Methylicorpusculum oleiharenae: one gene and its partner. The protein of the gene in region 1 binds, or shares a complex with, the protein of each later gene. Links are inferred from orthologs where the notes say so. Each region holds a gene or a part of one and is shown on either strand. Other genes may lie near its edges. The genes, in order: mfd and uvrA.

Region 1 (11,920 bases):
GGTAACGGCCGGTTCAGGCAGAACTGCCTGCTTATGCTTGATAGCTTCTAGCTCACTGAATAACTGACTGATCTGAGCACTTACCGCAGCATTGAATACAGATTCATCATCTTTACTGTCAGCAGTTTCAGAAAATTCATCGACGGAGTCATCTGCAAAAGCTGCTGGAACCGTTTCTTCCGGACTGGCAAACTCATCATCCGCAAACTCATCAATTTCAAGATCGAAATCATCTAACTCGGACTCAGCACTTGCGATTACGCCTTGTGTTTCATCCTCAAAAATATCAGGTTCCTGTCCTTCTTCGTCATCATCTCCGATATCAAAGCTGGCTAAAGTAAAATCTTCATCAAGAGCATTCATTGACGACTCATCGATTTCAATGGGTTCTACAGCCACTTTAGCCTCAGGAAGTTCAAGCAAATTATCCGATAGAACATCATCAAATTCATCAATTTCAGCCATTATCGAAGCCTCTTCAAAAGAGTCATCAAGCGCATAGGAAATCAGACCATTTAATTGATCATCATCCGATTCAGTTACGGCATTTTCCAAGCGATTGACCTCACTGTCTTCAAGCTCCAGATCATCGTCATCAAATAATGCATCTAAATCTTCGTCAATTTCCAGCTCATCATTGGCCTCATTGGTCGCCAGGGAATTTTCCATCAATAACTTGTCTATTGCGTCCTCGTCATCCATGAGTTCGCCAACTTCGTCGAATGATGAAGCCGCATCATCCAGCATTGAATCCAGATCTTCAGCAAAACTGGGGGGCTTGCCTGCCGTTCTTTTTGGGGTTGAAGAAGCATTCGGTTTGACTTCTTTTGAATCGGCCATAGGTTTTCTCTTAAACTTTTCTTTAAAAACAATAGGGGAATTATAGTAATTTCTCAGACTAATGTTGAAATTAAAGGACTTAAAGACATCGATCCCATTGAGTATAAAACACCACTAATTTTCTGAAACGGTTCTATTTAGTGGTACACTTTGCCCAAAAACCATGGAAAAGAGACTATGCAATTAGCCCTCACCGTCTTAGGAAAAAGCCGTACCGCTTACATCGAACAACTGCTTATGGCCATCAACCAGTGCAAGTGTGCCGTCCTTGAGATCAGAGCCACTGATCTGTCAGGAATGACCGCCGGGTATCTGCTGGTAGAAGGCAACTGGAATCATATTGCCAAACTCGAAAATGTTTTCGAGAATCTCGAGAAACAATTAAAAATCCAAATCTATAAATCACGGCAAGACAAGAAAGGTGAAAATCCAGCCGGTTTACCCTACATGATTGAAGCCATGACAATTGATCAAAGCGACATCATGCTCAGTCTAATTGTTTTCTTATCAACGCATAACATCAATATTATCGAAATTAAAAGCAGCCGGTATCTGGATTCATATACACAAATGCCTCTTCTGTCGACCAAATTAATTGTCACCATTCCCTCCGATCAACGATTACTGCAATTGCGGGAAGAATTTTTAGATTTTTGCGATAACCTAAACCTTGACGCTATTCTTGAGCCCATTAAACGTTAGGAGTTTGATATGACAATTGCAATACCAGGTGAACTCGTTCCTCCCTTTGAAGGCGCGGCAACCGGAAACACTACAATTAAATCAACGGACCTGTTGGGAAAATATGTTGTGCTCTATTTTTACCCTAAAGACAACACGCCAGGTTGCACGCTGGAAGGCCAGGCATTTCGTGATCACATCAGCGATTTTGATAAGCTGAACACGGTTATTTTAGGCGTATCTCGCGACAGCGTTAAAATGCATGAAGGTTTTAAGTACAAACAGGCGTTTCCATTTGAATTGATTTCGGATCCCGACGAAACGCTGTGCAGCGTATTCGATGTCATAAAGATGAAATCCATGTATGGCAAACAGGTAAGAGGCATAGAACGCAGCACGTTCCTTTTGGATAAGGAAGGCCGGTTGGTCAGGGAATGGCGTAAGGTCAAAGTTAAAGGCCATGTAGAAGAAGTCTTGGACGCCATTACTCAACTGAAGGCATAAACATACATGAACCTGCCGTTAGACCCCAAAAAGAAACTGTTCGTATTGGATACCAATGTTTTAATGCATGACCCAACGGCTATTTTCCGTTTTCAGGAACATAACCTGTTCATTCCCATGATTGTTCTGGAAGAACTCGATCATGGCAAGAAAGGTCTGTCTGAAGTTGCGCGAAACGTTCGGCAGGTTAGCCGTTTTCTTGATGAATTGATCCAGGGCGCTACCTTTCAGACCCTATCCGAGGGCCTGCCTCTATCACGCATCGAACATACACCGGACAATGAGAACAAGACAGCAGGACGGCTGTTTTTTCAAACCAGTCAATTGTCGTCGATGTTACCTGAGTCAATGCCGGGGCATCTGGCTGACAATTCGATTTTGGCAATTGTTCTGGCGCTCAGCAAACAGCACCCGGATATCAGAGTATGCCTGGTCTCCAAGGACATTAACCTGAGGATTAAAGCGGCCACCCTGGCGCTTCATGCTGAAGATTATCATAATGACCAAACCCTGGATGACATTAATCTGTTATACAGCGGCTCTTCAGCGCTGGATGACGATTTCTGGGAAAAACACGGCAGTCAAATGGAATCCTGGCAGCAATTGGGTAGGACTTTTTATAAGCTTCAAGGTCCCCTAGTCGTCGGATGGTATCCCAATCAATACCTTTTCATAGAAAACGAGTCCAATTTTGAAGCCATTGTTCGCTCCTGCGATGGCAAAACAGCAGTTCTGGAACTAGCCAGGGATTTTCGAAACTCTCATAACAATGTTTGGGGAATCACGGCTAAAAATAGAGAGCAGAATTTTGCCCTCAATGTACTGCTTGATCCGGAAATCGACTTTGTCACGCTGTTAGGAACAGCGGGCACAGGAAAGACCTTGCTGGCACTGGCGGCGGGCTTGACACTGACGCTGGAAAACAAAATCTACAACGAGATTATCATGACTCGCGAGACCATGCCGGTAGGGGAAGATATCGGTTTTCTTCCGGGTACGGAAGAGGAAAAAATGGCTCCCTGGATGGGCGCATTAATGGATAATCTGGAATTGCTTGGGAGTCAGTCAGGACAAACCGACTGGCAACAGGGCGTGAGCAATAACCTGATCATGAATAGAATTAAAATCAGGTCGCTTAATTTCATGCGTGGCCGCACCTTTCTCAATCGATACCTGATTATTGACGAGGCTCAAAACCTGACATCCAAGCAAATGAAGACGCTGATAACGCGGGCCGGACCGGGAACAAAAATAATCTGTATCGGTAACTTGAGCCAGATTGACACACCTTATTTAACAGCAACGACATCAGGCCTGACCTACATTGTTGATCGCTTTAAGACATGGCCCCATGGCGCGCACATCACTTTAAAACAGGGCGAAAGATCGCGATTGGCTGACTATGCCTCCGAAATTCTATAAACCCAATAAATGATTATCACCCTTCAATTACACTTGAATGGTGTCATTGGCATCGCTAATGCGAGGCCAGGCCGTTAGCACCGCTTTAACAACGGTAGCTAGCGGAATCGCAAAAAACACCCCCCAAACCCCCCATAAGCCACCAAAAAACAAAATCGCTACAATAATGGCAATGGGATGAAGATTGACCGCTTCCGAAAACAACAAAGGCACTAATACGACACCATCCAAAGCCTGTATGACACTGTAGGCAATGACAATATACATAAAATTGTCACTGATCATACCCCATTGGAAATAGGCTATTCCAAGCACAGGGAATGTCACCAAAGTAGCGCCGACGTAGGGAATAACGACCGATAGCCCCATCAATACGGATAATAAAATAGAGTAATTCAAACCCATTGCCGAAAAAGTCACGTAACTGATAGACATCAGTATGATCACCTCGGCAAATTTACCTCGAACATAATTTCCGATTTGCATATCCACTTCACGCCAGACGCTTTGTGTTAACACTCTGTCTCTAGGCAAAAACTGAACAAACCACGCCAACAAAACCCGTTTATCTTTTAAAAAAAAGAACACCATCATCGGCACTAAAAACAGATAAATCATCGCAGTGACCAATCCAACCACTGAAGCGGCGGAGAACGATATGGCACCTTGTCCGTAAGTTAAAATTTCTCTTTGCACTGTGTACATAAAATCCTGGATTCTTTCCAGGGAAATGAATTGAGGATACATTTCAGGAAGCCGCAGAATTTCAAATTGGACAAGCTTGACAATCTCAGGAATGTGATGAACCAATTCTATCGCCTGTCCGGAAAGCATGGGCATCAGAATAAAAATAAAGAACCCAAGCAAAGCTAAAAAACATGAAAAAACCAGATAGACAGCAGGTAATCTTGGCATTTTGTTTTTTATCAGTTTTTCTACCAACCCATCCAGCAAATAAGCCAGAACAACGGAGGCAAACACAGGCATCAGCAAATCAGATAAGGTTAATATAAGCCCTAAGCTGATCAGTATAATGAGTAACAGGGCAACCGCCTGAGAATTTGGTAAAACCCGTTTGATGTAATTTTTGATGAGGCGAAAATCGGGAGAATCTGATTGTGTTATCATTTTTTATAATAATTATTATTTTCCGTACATTCTACCTGAATAGAGCTTGCAAACCGAAGTTTTGAAGGCCTAACAAGATCAAATCAAAGTTTCAGCCGCATCTAAAATAGTCCATTTCAATTGCCAGCTTATTTTAACCGACTCCAGGACTGATCAGATCTGCCTAGCCGTCTAGCGGGGTAAGCTGGCTAAGCAATTCGGTGATAAATGCCAATTTTTCAGTGACCTCGGCAAACGGCTTGATAAACCGCAGTTTGTCGGCACCGTCGAATTTATAAATCTGCGCTTGGGTTTGTATGAGCCGGATGAGTTGATCGGTATTAACTTTCGGTTCTGATGAGAACACAAAGCGGCCGCCGGCAGCATTAGCCTCAATTTTTTTAATGCCGAGTTCGCTTGCCTGCTGTTTCAGTTCCGCAACGCTGAATAACGTTTTAACCGGTTCAGGCAAGAGTCCGAACCGATCGATCATTTCAACTTGCAATTCGCGCAGATCCTCATCAGATTCAGCATTGGCGATACGTTTGTAAAGTACCAGACGGGAATGAATATCCGGAAGATAATCTTCCGGAATCAAAGCCGGGGCTTGTAAGTCAACTTCGGGACCGATATCCAGCGGCGCATCGAGTTCCGGTTGTTTACCGGATTTCATGGCGTTAACGGCACGCTCCAGCAATTCAGTGTAAAGGGTAAAGCCGATTTCCTGGATTTGACCGCTTTGTTCATCACCCAGTAACTCTCCCGCGCCTCGAATTTCCAAGTCATGAGAAGACAGCATGAAACCTGCACCTAAATCTCCGGAGGCTTCCAGAGCTTCCAGCCGTTTTATTGCATCTTTACTGATTGCGGCTTTGGGCGGCACAATAAAATAGGCATAGGCGCGGTGATGCGAGCGCCCTACCCGGCCACGCAACTGATGCAACTGGGCGAGGCCCAGTTTGTCGGCTCGATTGATTACAATGGTGTTGGCGCTGGGGATATCGATACCGCTTTCTATAATCGTGGAACACAGCAGCAGGTTAAAACGCTGATGGTAAAAATCCAGCATGATTTTTTCCAGTTCGCGCTCCGGCATTTGACCATGCGCAATTTCAATGCGCGCTTCGGGTAACAATGATTCCAGTTCACGGGCCATTTTCTCCATGGTCTTGACATCATTGTGCAGAAAAAATACCTGGCCGCCACGCTTGATCTCGCGTTGACAAGCTTCTTTAATCTGCGAGTCTATCCATTCGCTGATGAATGTTTTAATCGCATGCCGGTTGGGCGGCGGACTGGCTATGATAGAAATATCCCGCAGGCCCGACATGGCCATATTCAAAGTCCTGGGAATGGGTGTGGCCGTCATAGTCAAGATGTCCAGCTCATTGCGCAGTTTCTTGAAATACTCTTTCTGGCGCACACCGAAGCGGTGCTCCTCATCAATAACCACCAGACCCAAGGCTTTGTATCTGATGTCTTTGGACAGTAATTTATGAGTCCCGATAATAATATCGACTTTGCCTTCCTCCAGATCGCTGATGATGACTTGCTGCTGCTTGGGCGATACGAAACGCGACATGACTTCAATACGTACCGGCCAGTCGGCAAACCGATCGCGAAAATTTTGATAATGCTGTTGTGCCAGCAAGGTCGTCGGCACCAGAACAGACACCTGTTTGCCGCCCTGAACGGCAATAAATGCAGCACGCATCGATACCTCGGTCTTACCGAAGCCGACGTCGCCGCAAATCACCCGATCCATAGGCCTTGAACTGAGCATGTCATCCAAAATTGCTTCAATGGCGGTTTGCTGATCCGGTGTTTCTTCGAACGGAAATGCGTCCGCAAAAGCCTGATAATCAGCTTCATCAATCGCAAATGCATGGCCTTTTTTGAGCGCACGCTTGGCAACGATATCCAGCAATTCGGCGGCCACGTCGCGAATCCGCTCCATGGCTTTCTTCTTGGCTTTACCCCATTGATCGCCCCCTAATCTGTGCAGAGGGGCATTCTCAGGACTGACCCCGGTATAACGGCCAATGACATTCAATGACGACACCGGCACATAGAGTTTGTCGTTGCCGGCATACTCCAGCATCAAAAACTCCTGGGTCACACCGCCCAGTTCCAGCGTCTGCAGACCCAGATAACGGCCTACTCCGTGTTCCTGATGCACGACCGGGTCACCGATAGTCAACTCAGTGAGATTATTGACGATGTTTTCCAGCTCACGAGCCGCCGACTTTTTCCTGCGCCGACGCTGTTCGACCTTCTCGCCGGTCAGTTGGCTTTGCGTGATAATGGCAAGTGCCGGATTATCCAGCCAGAGCCCATGGTCCATAGGCGCAACCAACAAACAAGGCGATTGTTCGGACTTGAGAAAGGCGTCCCAACTCTCTACCGGCTTGACACGGATACCGTTTTTAGCCAGTTTGTCCTGAACCCCCTCCCTGTGTCCTGCCGTTTCGGCGACAAACAGCACTTTGCCAGGGAATGCATCCATGAAGCTGCGTAATGCCTGGGCCGGTTCTTTTTGCTTGGCATCGATCGTAAGATCAGGCAATAGCCTGCATTTAAAGTCGACCGCACTTTCGCTTGCCTGCAGCGTTTGTCTTAACGTAATCCGCGTAAAGCCACCACTACGATCCAGCAACTCTTCGGCGGATAGAAACAGCAAGTCGGGCGATAACAAAGGCCTTTCAACATCGTATTTACGTTGCTGATAACGCTCTTGCGCTTCCGCATAAAAACCCTGGGCATGGGTCTCGAAGGCATCATTGGCAACCAGAACCGTGGACTTGGGCAGGTAATCAAACAGTGTGGCAGTCGCTTCCACAAAAAGCGGCAGATAGTATTCAATCCCCCCGGGGGTTATGCCTTTGCTGACATCCAGATACAAGGTGTTTTTGGGCGAACTTTCGGGAAAATGAATACGGAACGATTGCCTGAAATGCTTGATCGCCTCATCGGTAAAGGGAAACTCTCTAGCCGGAAACAAATGAATCGCCTCGACCTTACCTACCGAAAGCTGCGTTTCCGGATCAAAGGTTCTGATTGACTCGATATCCTCATCAAATAACTCGATGCGATAAGGAACTTTGCTGCCCATCGGAAATAAATCGACAATCGAGCCCCTGACCGCAAATTCGCCATGCTGATAAACCTGCGAAACACATTGGTAACCAACGCTTTCCAGCTTGATCCGATTCAATTCAAGGTTAAACAGATCACCCAATTTGATAGAAAAACTGTTGGCCAGCACATGTTCGCGAGGCGCCAAACGGTGCATCAGCGTTGCCACCGACACAACCAACGCGCCATGCGAAACCTGAGGTAACAAAGCCAGGGTTTTCAGGCGTTCAGAAACGATATCGGGTAACGGAGAAAAAACGTCGTACGGCAAGGTTTCCCAATCGGGAAAATGCAGAATCGGCAGCTGATTTTGCAGAAAAAACGCCAGCTCATGCTCAAGGCGCAAAGCCGTTTGATTATCCGGAGTCGCAATCAAAAACAGGCGGTTTTCACGTTTGATCGCGGTAGCCAGCGCCAGCGAATCGCCGCATCCGTTTAATCCTGTCCAGATCAAGGGTAGCGTGGGAGATTTAGGAAGTTGAGCGGAATGAAATAAATCGGGATTTTCGGGCATATCCGGGCGCGCTTGAAACGGTTATTCAAAAAGGCGGTAGTATAACCTTAAACCCTTCGCAGCGGGTCAGTGCGTCAGCAACATCGCATCACCGTAACTGAAAAACCGGTATTGCTGCTCAATTGCATGCTGATAGGCTTTCATGATGTTTTCGTATCCGGAAAAGGCAGAAACCAACATTAACAGGGTAGATTCCGGCAGGTGAAAATTGGTCAACAGGGCATCCACCGATTTAAACTGATAGCCAGGCGTTATAAAGAGTTCGGTATCACCAAAACCCGCCGACAAACAGCCCGATTGTGACGCCGATTCCAAAGCCCGCACTGCCGTAGTTCCTATCGCAATGACACGCCCTCCCCTGGCACGAGCCTGTTCAACCGCCTTAACAGTTTCTTCGCGTACGGCGAAATATTCTTTATGCATGATATGCTGCGATAGGTCTTCAACGCGCACAGGCTGAAAAGTACCGCTACCCACATGTAAGGTCACAAACGCCGAATGAACCCCTTTCGCGCTCAGTGCTTCAAGTACCTCTTCAGAAAAATGCAAACCCGCAGTGGGCGCAGCAACAGCACCTTCCTCCTGCGCAAAGACGGTTTGATAACGGGTAATGTCGGTTTGATCGTCGGCTCTATCGATATAAGGCGGCAACGGAATATGGCCGATTTGCGTCAGCATCTCCAGCAGACTTTTATCGCCTTGAAATGACAAATGAAACAGATCGTTATCACGACCTAGAACCCGGCAAAAATAGCCTTGCTCCAGGATAATTAACGAATCAGGCTTGGGAGCTTTACTCGCTCTGATATGAGTTAATGCCTGATCGCTGCCCAGAATCCGTTCAATCAGAATTTCAACTTTGCCGCCCGTTGCTTTTTGACCAAACAACCGGGCAGGAATCACTTTGGTGTTATTAAATACCAATAGATCATCAGGATTGACCAAATCAATAAAATCGGAAAAATGCTTGTCACTGATTTGGGACTGCGCAGAATCAAGACATAATAGCCGGCTCGCGCTGCGTTCAGGTAGAGGTCTCTGGGCTATCAGATGTTCCGGTAACAGGTAGTAATAATCGCTTTTTTTCATGGCGTGCGATGTTACCAGTTTATTAAACAGAAAAATACATCAAATATACGCTTGCAATGCACCCGGTCTTTGATTATATTATGCTCTCTTTGCCGGGGTGGCGGAACTGGTAGACGCGCCGGATTCAAAATCCGGTGATGGCAACATCGTGCCGGTTCGATTCCGGCCCTCGGTACCAAAGATAAAACAAGGACTTAGGCTTTTTTGGCCCAGTCCTTTTTTTATGCCTGAAAGTTTTATCCCCTTTATAAAAAAGCCCCTCAACAACCACTGAATTTCATCCAAAAAACGGAACGGTATTGTCCGGCTCTTTTCATCATGAACGAGATTTAAGCTTTAGTCCGAATCATTTCCGTTAGAAAGTTCAACACTCCTTCAGACTCATTTAACATTAGTACGTGTCTCAAAAGTTGGCAGGAGAGCCTTTGGTTAGTCTATTGAGCATCAAATTGATCATGGCAATATGGACAAATGCTCGACTGGATTCAATACTGACTTCATAATCCTTACTCAACCGGCGGTAGCGATAAAGCCATGCAAAGGTTCGCTCCACGACCCAGCGACGTGGCAACAATTCAAAGCCTTTTGCCTTATCGGATCGAAGAACAACGGCCCAGGCAATACGAAAACGCTCCGCTATCCACGCGCTAAATTCTTGGCCACGGTAGCCACCGTCGACCCAAATGCGCCGCAGTTTTTTACAGCTGCCCGTCAGTGACGCCAGGATTAATTTCGCCCCTTCTCGTTCCGGCACATTCGCAGTGGTCACGACGACCACCAGCAACAGACCCAAGGTATCCACCAGAATATGGCGTTTACGACCTTGGATGCATTTGGCCGCATCGTACCCTTTGATAACGGCCAAGGCAGTGGTTTTAACGCTTTGGCTATCAATACTGCCCGCCGTAGGATGTTTATGACGCCCGGCTTTTCGCCTGACCTGAGCCCTCAGCGTGTCGTGAATACGTTCCCATGTTCCGTCTTTAATCCAGCGCCGGTAATATCCGTATACCGTTTGATAGGGCGGAAAGTCATTGAGAGGCAGGAGTCGCCAGGCGCAACCGCTACGAGCCATATACAAAATAGCATTAACAATTTTGCGTAAATTCACTTGTCTAGGCGCCCACCTGGCAAGGCGGCCGAAAATAAATCTTGGATCAACTTCCATTTTCTATCGTTTAAATCGGTTGGGTAGCGTTTAATCTGTCTCTTCTTAGCCACGGCAAAAAATTAGATTTTTGCAGATTTAGGCAGCATTGGCGACTTTTAAAACACGTACTTAGAAGAGGCTCTGGAAAGGGCTTATGAGAAAGATGACCAGCAATGGGCGCAGCAACTGCAAAGACTGCTGTTACTTTTTGAGGTTAAGCTGCCTGACTTTACGCGGTAATAGGCTCCAGATATCCGGCGCACTATAAAATACGCTGAAAAGTTAAAATCAGTGCTAATATGTCACTTTGAAAAGTGTACATTATTATAGTAGCTCATTATGACTCTTCCCACTCACAAAGATACACGCGGCGGGGCCAGATCCGGCGCAGGTCGTAAAAAAGGCTCGTCGGTTTACGGTGAAACGACACAAGCAATCCGGGTACCGGAAAGCATGATTCCGGAATTGAAAAATCTGCTGCAACAGCGTCAACAGCAAAGTCAGCAAACCCGGGTTTCATTCGAAACTTTCCAGCCTGACAGAGACGCACCCAAGACAGCCTTACCTTTATTCAGTGGCAAAGTGGCGGCGGGTTTTCCCTCTCCGGCCGACGATTATATTGAAAAAACGCTGGATCTGAATGAGTTGCTGGTACAAAGACCGGCGGCGACTTTTTTCGTGCGTGCGGAAGGCGAATCAATGCTCGGTGCGGGCATTCATCCCAACGACATTCTGGTCGTAGACCGATCGCTGGAACCCGTCACCGGTAAAATCATTATTTGCGCACTAAACGGCGAATTGACGGTAAAACGTTTAAAAAGTGAGCGTGACGTCATCGTGCTGGGTGCCGAGAATCCGGCTTATCCCGATATTGTCGTTCAGGACGGAATGGATATGGTCATCTGGGGCGTGGTCACCAACGTGATTCATTCGGTCTAACGGTTATGCCAGCTCAGCCACGTATCGCTTTAGTGGATTGCAATAATTTCTATGTCAGTTGCGAACGCGTATTCAGACCCGACTTGTCCATCAAACCGGTTGCCGTACTGAGCAACAACGACGGCTGCATTGTCGCCAGGAGCCCTGAAGTCAAGGCGCTTGGCATAAAAATGGGCACTCCTGTCTATCAGATCAGCCGCTTGATAAAACAACACCACATCACGCTGTTTTCATCCAATTACACGCTGTACGCCGATATGTCCGCACGCGTCATGACGCTGCTGGAAAACTTCTCGCCAACGCTGGAAGTCTACTCTATCGATGAATCGTTCCTGGATTTGACAGGCATTTGCGATAAGGATCCTCTCGCATACGGTCAGAACATCCGGCGCACCATTGCTCAAAATACCGGCATCCCGGTCTGTGTCGGTATGGGACCGACCAAAACATTGGCGAAACTTGCCAATTATGCGGCTAAAAAATGGCCGAAAACCGCAGGTGTCGTCGATCTCGCCGACGCTGAGCGCAGGGCAAAACTG
Region 2 (11,266 bases), 1.6 Mb from region 1 along the record:
TTTTGCCCATCATTATCCATGTGCCCGCTATCGGTTTTCTGGGTTTGTGGGTGATTATTCAGCTATACAAAGGAAGCACTTCTGTCATCTTTGAAGGCGGTGCGGCAGATGTTGCCTGGTGGGCGCACCTGGGCGGATTTATTGCCGGCGGGTTTTTGTACCGCTTCTTTCTTAAAAAAGAGCCTCCGCAATAATGCATGAAATAAAATCGCTTTTATGTATAATACACCCCTTTTAATTAGCGCCTTTCATGCAATGAAAGTCAGATTTGGCTGGCTTGTGAGGTTTCTCGATCCTGCCTGGGAATAGAAAAAATGAATAAATTAAATGTTGGGCTAGTAAGACTTTTTCAGTTTATTGTGTTTGTAGTATTTGTGTTTGTCGTCATCGTTTACTTTGGCGCGATGGTCTTGTTGCCTTTGGACGCCATTGTCATGTTAATCAAGTTGTTTAGCGTGATTGGTTTAAATGCCTTTATCTCCGCTTTTATTGCCATTCCCGCTATCGGCTACCTGGGCCTTATCGTCTATAAAACACCCGGTTTGTGCAAGTTGGTTGTGGACACGGGCGTTGAACTGATTACGCTGGGTAAAGCAAAAGTCGAAGCGTTTAACGCCATAGCCGATTCCGTCAAATCATAAACTGCGTTATTCAAAAAAACGTTTCAAATAGTAGCCTGTATGGGAGTGTTCCTGTCTGCATATCTCGGCAGGCGTCCCTTGGGCTACTAGCATTCCCCCCCCATCGCCACCCTCCGGTCCCATATCAATCACCCAATCTGCGGTTTTGATAACGTCAAGGTTATGTTCGATGACAACCAGTGTATTACCGTGATCCCGCAAGGTATGCAGTACTTTAAGTAATTGCTTGATGTCATGAAAGTGCAGGCCGGTCGTCGGTTCATCGAGTATATAAAGGGTTTTTCCGGTATCCCGTTTTGACAACTCCTTCGCTAATTTAACCCGTTGCGCTTCGCCGCCTGACAGCGTGACTGCATTTTGCCCCAAGGTGATGTAGTTCAAGCCCACTTCAGTCAACGTATCCAGTTTTCGTGCGAGCATCGGCACCGCGCTGAAAAAATGCGCAGCATCTTCTACCGTCATATTCAATATTTCGCTGATGGTTTTGCCTTTGTAACGAATTTCCAGTGTTTCGCGGTTATAACGTTTGCCCCCGCAATTGTCGCAATTGACAAAAATGTCGGGCAGAAAATGCATTTCCACTTTGATAACACCATCGCCTTTGCAGGCTTCGCAGCGGCCGCCTTTGACATTAAAACTGAACCGGCCGGGTGTGTAACCGCGTGAACGCGCTTCCTGTGTGGCGGCAAACAACTCGCGTATGGGAGTGAAAATACCGGTGTAAGTGGCCGGATTGGACCTGGGTGTGCGGCCGATGGGGCTTTGATCGATGTCGATGACTTTATCGAAAAAATCAAGTCCTTCCACATTGTCGCAAGGAGCCGGTAAAGTGCCGGCGCGGTTAATGGCGCGGGCCGCAAAGCGGTAGAGCGTGTCATTGATCAGTGTCGATTTGCCGGAACCGGAAACACCGGTTACGCAGGTCAGCAACCCGACCGGGATTTCGATGTTGACCTGCTTCAGGTTATTGCCGTGTGCGTTGCAAATAGTGATTTTTTTATCAGGATTGACCGGCGTCGTGGTTTCGGGAATGGCTATCGTTTGAATGCCGGCCAGATATTGACCGGTCAATGATGACGGATTGGCGATAATTTCATCCGGCGTACCTTGCGCAACAATTTGTCCTCCGTGGACACCCGCCCCCGGACCAATGTCCACAACATGCTGAGCGGCGCGGATCGCGTCTTCATCATGTTCGACCACAATCACGGTATTTCCCAGATCGCGCAGCCGGAATAAGGTTTTCAGCAGACGTTCGTTATCGCGCTGATGCAAGCCTATGGACGGTTCATCCAGTACATACATGACACCGACCAGACCTGCGCCAATCTGACTCGCCAGCCGGATGCGCTGCGCTTCTCCTCCGGAGAGGGTATCGGCACTGCGATCCAGCGTTAAGTAATCCAGTCCGACATTGACGAGAAATTCCAGTCTTTCGACGATTTCCTTGACGACTTTTGCGGCGACTTCGCCGCGTTTGCCGGGCAGATCAAGCGTTTCGAAAAAGCTGAGCGATTTGCGTATAGGGAAGCGGGTGGCTTCATGCAAGGGCAGTTCATTGATGAACACATTACGCGCTGCCAAATTCAGGCGTGCGCCGTTGCAGGTATTACAGGGTTTTTGCGAAAGGTATTTAGCCAGCTCTTCCCGTACCATTTGCGAATCGGTTTCATGATAGCGGCGTTCCATGTTGGCAATAATGCCTTCAAACGGGTATTTCCGGGTTTGGTGTCCATGGGGGCCGTTCATAAATTTAAAATGAATGACCTCCTGTCCGCTACCGAACAGCAAGATGTTTTGTAGGGTTTCCGGTAATTCCTGATAAGGCTGTTCCGGATCGAAGCCATAATGCTCGGCCAGCGAACAGATCATTTGGAAGTAATATCCGTTGCGCCTGTCCCAGCCTCGAATAGCACCGCCTGCCAGGCTGATTTCCGGATTATGAATCACCAATTGCGGATCAAAATGTTGCTTGACGCCCAAGCCATCGCAACTGGGACACGCGCCTTTCGGGTTGTTAAACGAGAATATGCGGGGCTCAAGTTCGGTCAGGCTGTAGCCGCAGTGAGGGCAGGCATAGCGTTCGGAAAAGAGCAGGGTGGTTGAATCGCCTTCTTCCATGCTGACTGCCAGAGCAATACCTTCCGAGATGCGTAACGCGGTTTCAAAGGACTCGGCCAGACGCAAGCTGATATCTTCGCGGACTTTAAACCGGTCAACGATGACTTCGATGGTGTGTTTCTTTTTCGGATCCAGCGTGGGGGAATCGTCCAGGTCGACAACGACGCCATCAATGCGGGCTCTGATAAAGCCTTGCGAGCGTAAGTCCTCGAATAATTGCAGATGTTCGCCTTTTCTGTCGTTAATTACCGGTGCCAGCAGCATCCAGCGCTGCCCTTCGGGCTGGGCCAAAACGGTATCGACCATTTGACTGATCGTTTGCGCGGCCAGCGAAACCTGATGCTCAGGGCAACGCGGGGTTCCGGCCCGGGCATACAGCAAGCGCAGATAATCATAAATTTCGGTGATGGTGCCGACGGTGGATCGCGGATTGTGCGACGTGGATTTTTGTTCGATGGAGATGGCCGGAGACAAGCCTTCAATATGATCGACATCCGGTTTTTCCATCATCGAAAGAAACTGACGGGCATAAGCAGAGAGCGATTCCACATAGCGCCGCTGGCCTTCAGCGTAAATCGTATCAAATGCCAGTGAAGATTTGCCGGAGCCCGAAAGGCCGGTAATCACTATGAGCTGATCACGAGGTAAATCCAGATCGATATTTTTGAGATTATGGGTTCTAGCGCCGCGTATGCTGATGGTGTCCATTAATTGTCCGTATATAAAACAGCCTTGTACTATAAGGCTTATCATCGCTTAATTCAAAACTAAGGACATAGCTTGAATAACTTAATGGGTATCTGATCACCCCGCACCTACGTTACAAGCCTATCGATTCATTACGATGGCCTTAACTAAAAGGTACCTCCCATTTTATAAGGTTCAGAAGCCATGGATGGTGTTGGACTTTCCCATCCTTGCAACCTGATTTTCTCGGCTCATACCAGCAAGAAAACGCTGCAATTCGTGCTAAATGCTCTTTTTCGGTTTGCATTTTACTATTGCCGATATACAGCGTTGCAGCAGTTTTCGCGTTTCTTCCAATACTAATACTGATGCCGCAATGCCCGTAGCCAAAAGCCAGTCGTTTAATGTCAACGGCACGGTATGAAAAATGAGTTGCGCGGGCGGCCAGTGTACAACCAGGATTTGCAATAACACGACGCAAACCAGAGCCAGCCAGAGCATGTGGTTCATGAAAAATTGCCGGTTAAATGCCGAACGTTTTTCCGAGCGGGCGTTAAACACGTTGAATATCTGAAACAGCACAAAAGTGGTGAAAGCCAGAGTGATGGCATGACTTTTATCGCTATTTTGCAGGCTGTAAGCCAAAATGCCCAATGTGCCGCAAGCCATGGTGAGACCATAACTGAACAAATTGCCAAAGCGCGGCAATGACAGAATTCGTGACTTGGGTGGGCGAGGGGGCTCGTTCATGCAGGCGGGACGCGATGGATCGATTCCCAAAGCAATGGCGGGCGGACCGTCCATAATGATATTGATCCACAATAACTGAATCGCCGAAAAAGGCACAGGCAGACTCAGTAGCGGCGCTGCGGCAACGGTCAATATAGCGCCAATATTGGTCGACAACTGATAGCGTATAAATTTAATCATGTTTTCGTACAGGCTGCGTCCTTCCTGAACAGCTCTGACAATGGTTGCAAAATTGTCGTCCGTCAGAATCATCGACGCTGATTCGCGGGCAACATCCGTACCGCTGATGCCCATGGCTACTCCGATATCGGCATGTTTGAGTGCGGGCGCGTCATTGACGCCATCTCCGGTCATTGCGACGACTTCGCCGTTTTCTTGTAAGGCAGTGACAATGCGTACTTTCTGTTCGGGAGCAGTGCGGGCAAATACTGCAATATGATCGATTTGTTCAGCTAACGCCTGATTATCCAGTTTCGCTAATTCATCACCGTCCATTACATTACCGCTTAGACCTAATTCATCAGCAATGGCGGTTGCCGTCACTTTTTGATCGCCGGTAATCATTTTGACCTTGATACCTGCCTTGCGGCACAAAGCAATTGCCTCTCTGGCTTCCTGTCTGGGCGGGTCCATTAAACCGATCAAGGCAATGAATCCGAGATTATTGATGTGGCTTAGCAAATCGCCTTGTGGATTAAAGTCTTCAGCGGCAATATCGGTCATGGCGACAGCGAGTATACGCAGCCCTGTCGCTGCCATACGTTCGTTTGCATTGATGATTTTGACATGCTCGACCGGGTTGTTGGAGCCTGAGGCATTCAGTTGATAGGTGCAATGCGATAACAGTATTTCGGGCGCGCCTTTGATAAATACCACGACCCGTTCACCTTGTTCGTGGAAAGTTGCCATAAACTTGTTTGCCGCATCGAATGGGATTTCAGCCAATCGTTTGAATTGCGATTTAACCGCCGCACTATCCAGTCCGCCTTTTGCCGCCAAGACCAGCAAAGCGGCTTCCATAGGGTCACCTATGACTTGACCCTCGCGCAATTGGCTGTCATTGCACAATATCAAGGCGTTTAACAGCGGTGCAAAGTCGATAGGAACGCTGTCGCTGTCCAGCTTGATTTCGCCCGTTAAACTGTAGCCTTGGCCACTCACGCCATAGTGATTGTCTTGATAGTGTAAGGCTCTTACCGTCATTTGATTATGGGTTAACGTACCGGTTTTATCGCTGCAAATAACCGTCGTGCAGCCCAGTGTTTCGACGGCCGCCAGGCGTTTAACGATGGCGTTTTGCCGGGCCATCCGGTGCATGCCCAAAGCCAGCGTGACGGTTACAACTGCAGGTAAACCCTCGGGAATTGCGGCCACTGCCAATGCAATGGCGGTAAAAGCGGTCTTGATTAAAGGTTCGCCGCGAAGCAGCGCACTTGCGAATAAAAGTAAAATAATCACAAATGCACTAAAAGCCAGCCGCTTGCCCAAACTGTCAAGCTGGACTTGCAAAGGGGTTGAGCTTTCGGATGAAGAAGCTAAAAGATCAGCTATTCGGCCGATTGCGGTCTGCATGCCGGTTTCGGTGACTATCATTTCTGCCCGGCCGTGAGTAACGACCGTATTCATGAACAGCCGATTGCTTTGTTCGGAAAGAGGACTATCCTTTTTTTCCAGCTTGCCGGCCCTTTTAGGGACAGGAATGGATTCACCGGTTAATGAAGATTCGTCAATTTCCAGGCTATGGGCATTGACGATAAGCCCGTCTGCTGGGAGTTTGTCCCCTGCTTCCAAAATCACTAGATCGCCGGGTACCAATTGAGTGACGAACAGTTCCTGAATATGCTCATCCCGTTTGACTTTGGCTTTTAACGCCAGCATTTTTTTGAGGGCGGCCAGGGATTGTTCGGCCCGGTATTCCTGATAAAACCCCAAAAATGCGTTGATCAGCACAACGGTTAATATGACGAGTCCATCCCGTATATCCCCTATCGCTGCTGCCAATAACGCCGCAAAAATCAGGATAACGATCAGAAAATTTTTAAATTGAGATAATAACAGGTAGCCAATCGAGGTCGGTGGCGCTTCCATCAATTGATTGGGGCCAAATTTAATCAAGCGTTCGTCTGCTGATTTTGACGACAAGCCCTGAGCAGAAGCATCCAGGCGCTTAAATACTTCGTTGATTGCCAGGGTATGCCAATCGAGAGATTTGGGTGGTGGCTGGGATGGTTGTTTTAGATGATGTTTACCTCGCCGGCGCCTGACTAGAAAAACAACTGAGAGTCCGACACCAAGGATTAATACCAGGATGGCGATAGCTTTTATTGTTGCCGGGTTTAGATCGTTAAAATAAACAAGCCATTTATTCATATATATTTATGCTGTATTGCCTTCACTGATAACTATGTACACTGCCGAGGTTAATGATTGAAGCTGGGATGCGCTGATAATGAAGGGGGGCATCAGATAAATCAATCGTCCGAATGGCCTTAACCATACTCCTAGCTCTACCAGTCTGGCCTGAATTTTGGCAACAGCGACCGATTCCCGCATTTCAACTACACCTATTGCGCCTAAGACCCTGACGTCATTGACTCCCGGTAAATCGCGGCAACGCGACAGACCTTTGTTTAAGCCGCGTTCAATCATCGCTGTATTGGCTTGCCAGTCTGATTCCAGTAACACATCGATGCTGGCCGAGGCGATACGGCAAGCCAAAGGGTTGCCCATAAAAGTAGGGCCATGCATGAAGCACCCGGCTTCACCATTCGATATGACTCGGGCAATAGCCTGGCTGGTCAGCGTCGCAGCTAAAGACAAATAGCCGCCGGTTAACGCTTTTCCGATACATAAAATATCCGGTGAAATATCGGCATGTTCACAAGCAAACAAACGGCCGGTGCGGCCAAATCCCGTGGCGATTTCATCAGCGATCAACAGCACTTGATAGCGGTCGCAGAGCTCGCGCGCTGCCTTCAGATAACCGGGATGATAAAACCACATCCCGCCTGCACCTTGAACAACAGGCTCCAGAATCAAGGCTGCACAGTTGTCGTGGTTGGCTTTTAACAGCGTTTCCAGTTGAACGGTATCATCAGGGTGCCAGACGGCGCCAAAACGGCAAGCAGGGCGAGGCGCAAATAACTGCTTGGGCATCACATCGCCAAATAAATGATGCATGCCGGTGACCGGGTCACACACCGACATTGCGCCAAAGGTATCGCCATGATACCCCCCGCGCAACGCAATAAACCGGTGCTTATGGCTTTTTCCCTGCGCCTGCCAGTATTGAATCGCCATTTTTTGAGCCACTTCTACACTGACTGAGCCGGAATCACAATAGAACACGGCATCAAGATTTTCAGGTGTCATCTCAATTAAACGCTGCGCAAGCTCAATCGCAGGAGAATGAGTTATGCCGCCGAACATGACATGCGACATTTTGTTTAATTGATCGCTGGCCGCCTGATTTAAACGCGGGTGGTTATAACCATGAATCGCGGCCCACCAGGAGGACATGCCGTCGATCAGCTCTCGCCCATCTGTTAATTTGAGCATAACGCCTGCAGCAGATTCGACCGCATAAACAGGATCCGGAGCAGTCAACGACGTGTAAGGGTGCCAAATATGCTGACGATCGAAAGCCAACATCGAGTTATCTGAAGTAAAAGTATCTGTCATGCGTTATGCGAAACCAGTGGAAAGCACGCTTAAAGGTCAACCATGTTGAGTGAGGTAATCATCTTACCGCTAATCAACGGGAAAGTGAGTGTCCAGACGCACAAAGGATCAGTTAATTAATTGTTCCCGGTTTGCAGTAGGGTTTTAGCATAGGCGAAATAGAAGACTCGCACTATACTCATGGCACTTTGAATTTAAGTAAACGGTTTAGGTTTGAGTTGTATTCTGTTGGCAACCTAACAAGAAACTGAATTGATATACGAACATCCCTTTAAATGGAAAAACAACACGAAATTATCACCGTCTATACACCCAATGCTCGCCGTCAGTCCGGTCTTTTAGTCTGGGTGATCATGGTTAGATCTGTCTGGCAAAGCAGGGAGCTCATCCTGAGGTTGATGAAAAGAGATTTTGCTGTCCGCTACCGGCAATCGATTTTGGGTTATGTCTGGGCCGTTCTTCCGCAAATTGTCACAGTAGCTCTATTTACCTTTTTGGCTAAACACAGGGTCTTTGACATGGGTGAAACCAGTTTGCCTTATGTCTTGCACGCATTATGGAGCTTATCCGTTTGGCAGCTATTTTCAAGTTGTTTGGTGGGTAGCACCAACAGCTTGGTTAATGCCGGTTCATTGGTGACAAAAATCAACTTTACCAAAGAAGCCCTGGTGTTTGCTTCAGTTGGGCAGGCAGGTATCGATTTTTTGATACGTTTGGTACCGATTGCTGCTGTATTCATCTGGTACGGTTATTTGCCTTCAATACATGCTTTGGCCATTCCTCTCATCTTGATTTTGGTCATTATGATGGCGCTCGGTATCGGTTTTTTCATGGCCATACTCAACTTGGTGTTTCGTGATGCGGGTAATGCAATCAGTATGATCCTGACGTTCGGCATGTTTTTAGCACCAATTCTCTATCCGCCCCCGATCAGAGAGCCCTTTGTATGGGTAAATACGTTAAATCCGTTCAGTCCTCTGGTCATCGCTACTCAGGAATTGTTGGCCGGCCAAACGTTAAGTCAAATGACAGCATTGCCGGTTGCAGCGGGAATAGCCATAATGGTTTTATTATTGGGCTGGCGGGTTTTTTATATTACCCTGCCCAGAATTGCCGAGCGGGCTTGAATACCATTTACACCTGAACGTATCAACGGGAGACTCAAATGAAAGGCACCTCAATCAATATAATCTCCGCAATGCAAATAGGAGAATTCCGCATCAGGCTCATTTTTGATGACAACACCTCACAAGAAATTGACTTCAAATTATTTCTTTCCCGCTCACATCATCCCGACATTCGAGCATACTTGGAACCGGCCCGTTTTGCGGGTTTTAGAGTGGAATATGGTGAATTAATTTGGGGCGATTACGAACTTTGCTTTCCAATCATTGATCTCTATCGCAATTCGATTGAACACAATCAAACCACAAACGTTTCTGCATGATGGGTATTGGAATCGAAACGGAATTAAAATGTGATTCAACCAATAACAAAATAGACAAGTCACTGATGACCATCGCCAATGACGTTGAAGAAACGATTATCGAATCAGAGGCCACTCCAACAAGACCTATGGCTCTGGAAAGCTCAATGATTGAGGATTAGTGAAATGGGGATGTTTGATTCGTTCCACATCGAACTGGATGGTCGGGACTTGGAAATCCAGACTAAACGTTTTGACTGTATACTGGAAACATACCGTCAGGGTGACTGGATCGCTGGCGCAACTTTTGGAATAGCAGTCTATTTCGATGTTTTGCACCTCGATGCCGATGGCAGACTGGTTTATAGCCCGGACGGCGTGCGAGTGCGTACGCTGACATTATTTGTCGTTATTGCGCATGGTGTCTTTGTGACTTATCAGTTATGCGATGGTGAATTGACATCTGAAGCGATAGCACAGAAGTTACGACAATTGAGGGAAGAATGGCGCAATTCGTCTCGCTTGCATAGCGTTCTGGTGGAGTCGCTGCAAACCAAACAGGAGCAGATTCGCTTATTGCAAGCGCGGCTCAATCGTGCCGCAGCGGTTATAGACAGCGCTAGGCGACTACGAAGCGGTGATCCGCTTAATGGGATTTTCGATCGCTTTAGAGAGGAAACGCAACGATTGATCAAAGGAGATGAGCCACTTGATGTGGTGGCCTGGGTATTGGCAAATGACGAGGCCGCCACAGGTTCGTTTCGCGATAATGCCGGTTCCGATCCATTGGCCGAATATCGGCTCTGAACTTAGCGAAAAGGGTGAGTTCCATTGTTGTGCTAGCAATTACAAAATCTCAAATAACCGAGAAACGCCATGCAAATCCTTATCAATGTGCCACCCAATCTGCCCGGTGCGATCCAATGCACACCTGAACAATTTGCTCGTGAAGCCAAAATAGCCATGGCTGTAAAGTTATTCGAAATGAAACGACTCTCATCAGGCATGGTGGCTACACTTGCGGACATGGAGCGTGTGTCTTTTTTAGCGGAACTACAACGCTACAATGTGGCCATGATCGATCTCAATACCAATGAACTCCATAGCGATATAAACAATGCATAAAAATGCGAAAGCAATACCGGGTCAGCCTCTGTTTCCGGCCGATACCCAGAGCTATAAGCATAATACAGTCTCATGGGGATAGGTTTAAGCCAGCGGGTTATTGATCATGCACTTGTTAGTTGAATACGCGAAATTTAATAAATTAATCCGACCAGTCATCCAAAATTCAGACGATGTCTTAATCAAAGTCGATAACGTCTTGAAAAAATGCTGCCGCTCGCTGAAACGGTCTATGCTTTATGGCATCGAAGACACCAATCACGACCTTCTGCATTTGCCGAACACCTCGGACAAATTACACAGAGATGAATTTTGGTCTATAAATTAAAAAAAAACACATGTCAACATCGTGCTGTACAAAGGCAAAGATGCAGCGTTGATTAGAGTTTGCGCGGGCTGTAACCTGATGTAGGCCATGCGCGCGCATATCTATGTCAATGCTACTATCCTTGATTGCTATTTAGGAACAAAGCCATGCTAAAAACCATACACGTTGAGATTGACCCAACTGGTCATATCCAAGCCTTAGAGCCGATCATGTTCAAGTTAGAAGGTAAGGCGCTGCTTACGCTATTGGAAAGTGATACGAACGAAGAATCCGATGCAACGATAACCGAAACTAAAGGAAGTGTGTCTCGCACACTAAGACTTTTGGCATCTCCTCGTTTCCAGCACCGTCCAAGAGCTAATCTAGAAGAAGTACAACGACGAATTTTTGCTATTCGGGATGAATGGAATAACGACTGATGCCCCGACTCATTTATCTTGACACGTGTTGTGTCATTTATTTGCTGGAAGAAGCACAGCCTTTCAGCGGCCTTATTCGACAACATTT

The links.
Region 2: the proteins of mfd (region 1) and uvrA are in contact, whole or in part, in a crystal structure (PDB 4DFC), measured with the Escherichia coli proteins. The link is inferred for Methylicorpusculum oleiharenae from one-to-one orthologs.

The regions. Positions count from the first base shown.
Region 1 is NZ_WUTY02000001.1:3,022,186-3,034,105, reverse strand. Bases 4,539-8,602 are described here. They hold mfd (transcription-repair coupling factor), read right to left. Parts: upstream 8,204-8,602; coding sequence 4,739-8,203; downstream 4,539-4,738. Other genes in these bases: queA (tRNA preQ1(34) S-adenosylmethionine ribosyltransferase-isomerase QueA), read right to left, coding at 8,270-8,602; GO003_RS13645 (AI-2E family transporter), read right to left, coding at 4,539-4,575. Also shown: GO003_RS13665 (SPOR domain-containing protein), read right to left, coding at 1-840; GO003_RS13660 (glycine cleavage system protein R), read left to right, coding at 1,018-1,542; GO003_RS13655 (peroxiredoxin), read left to right, coding at 1,552-2,025; GO003_RS13650 (PhoH family protein), read left to right, coding at 2,032-3,447; more of GO003_RS13645, read right to left, coding at 3,475-4,538; more of queA, read right to left, coding at 8,603-9,292; GO003_RS13620 (LexA family protein), read left to right, coding at 10,782-11,381; GO003_RS13615 (Y-family DNA polymerase), read left to right, coding at 11,387-11,920. UniProt on the Escherichia coli protein: Couples transcription and DNA repair by recognizing RNA polymerase (RNAP) stalled at DNA lesions. Mediates ATP-dependent release of RNAP and its truncated transcript from the DNA, and recruitment of nucleotide excision repair machinery to the damaged site.
Region 2 is NZ_WUTY02000001.1:4,579,286-4,590,551, reverse strand. The notes cover bases 448-3,857. They hold uvrA (excinuclease ABC subunit UvrA), read right to left. Parts: upstream 3,471-3,857; coding sequence 648-3,470; downstream 448-647. Other genes in these bases: GO003_RS20435 (calcium-translocating P-type ATPase, PMCA-type), read right to left, coding at 3,732-3,857; GO003_RS20445 (hypothetical protein), read left to right, coding at 448-641. Outside these bases: GO003_RS20450 (rhomboid family intramembrane serine protease), read left to right, coding at 1-194; more of GO003_RS20445, read left to right, coding at 315-447; more of GO003_RS20435, read right to left, coding at 3,858-6,569; bioA (adenosylmethionine--8-amino-7-oxononanoate transaminase), read right to left, coding at 6,576-7,880; GO003_RS20425 (ABC transporter permease), read left to right, coding at 8,156-9,007; GO003_RS20420 (DUF2442 domain-containing protein), read left to right, coding at 9,046-9,327; GO003_RS20415 (hypothetical protein), read left to right, coding at 9,499-10,113; GO003_RS20410 (UPF0175 family protein), read left to right, coding at 10,183-10,431; GO003_RS20405 (hypothetical protein), read left to right, coding at 10,906-11,178. UniProt on the Escherichia coli protein: The UvrABC repair system catalyzes the recognition and processing of DNA lesions. UvrA is an ATPase and a DNA-binding protein. A damage recognition complex composed of 2 UvrA and 2 UvrB subunits scans DNA for abnormalities.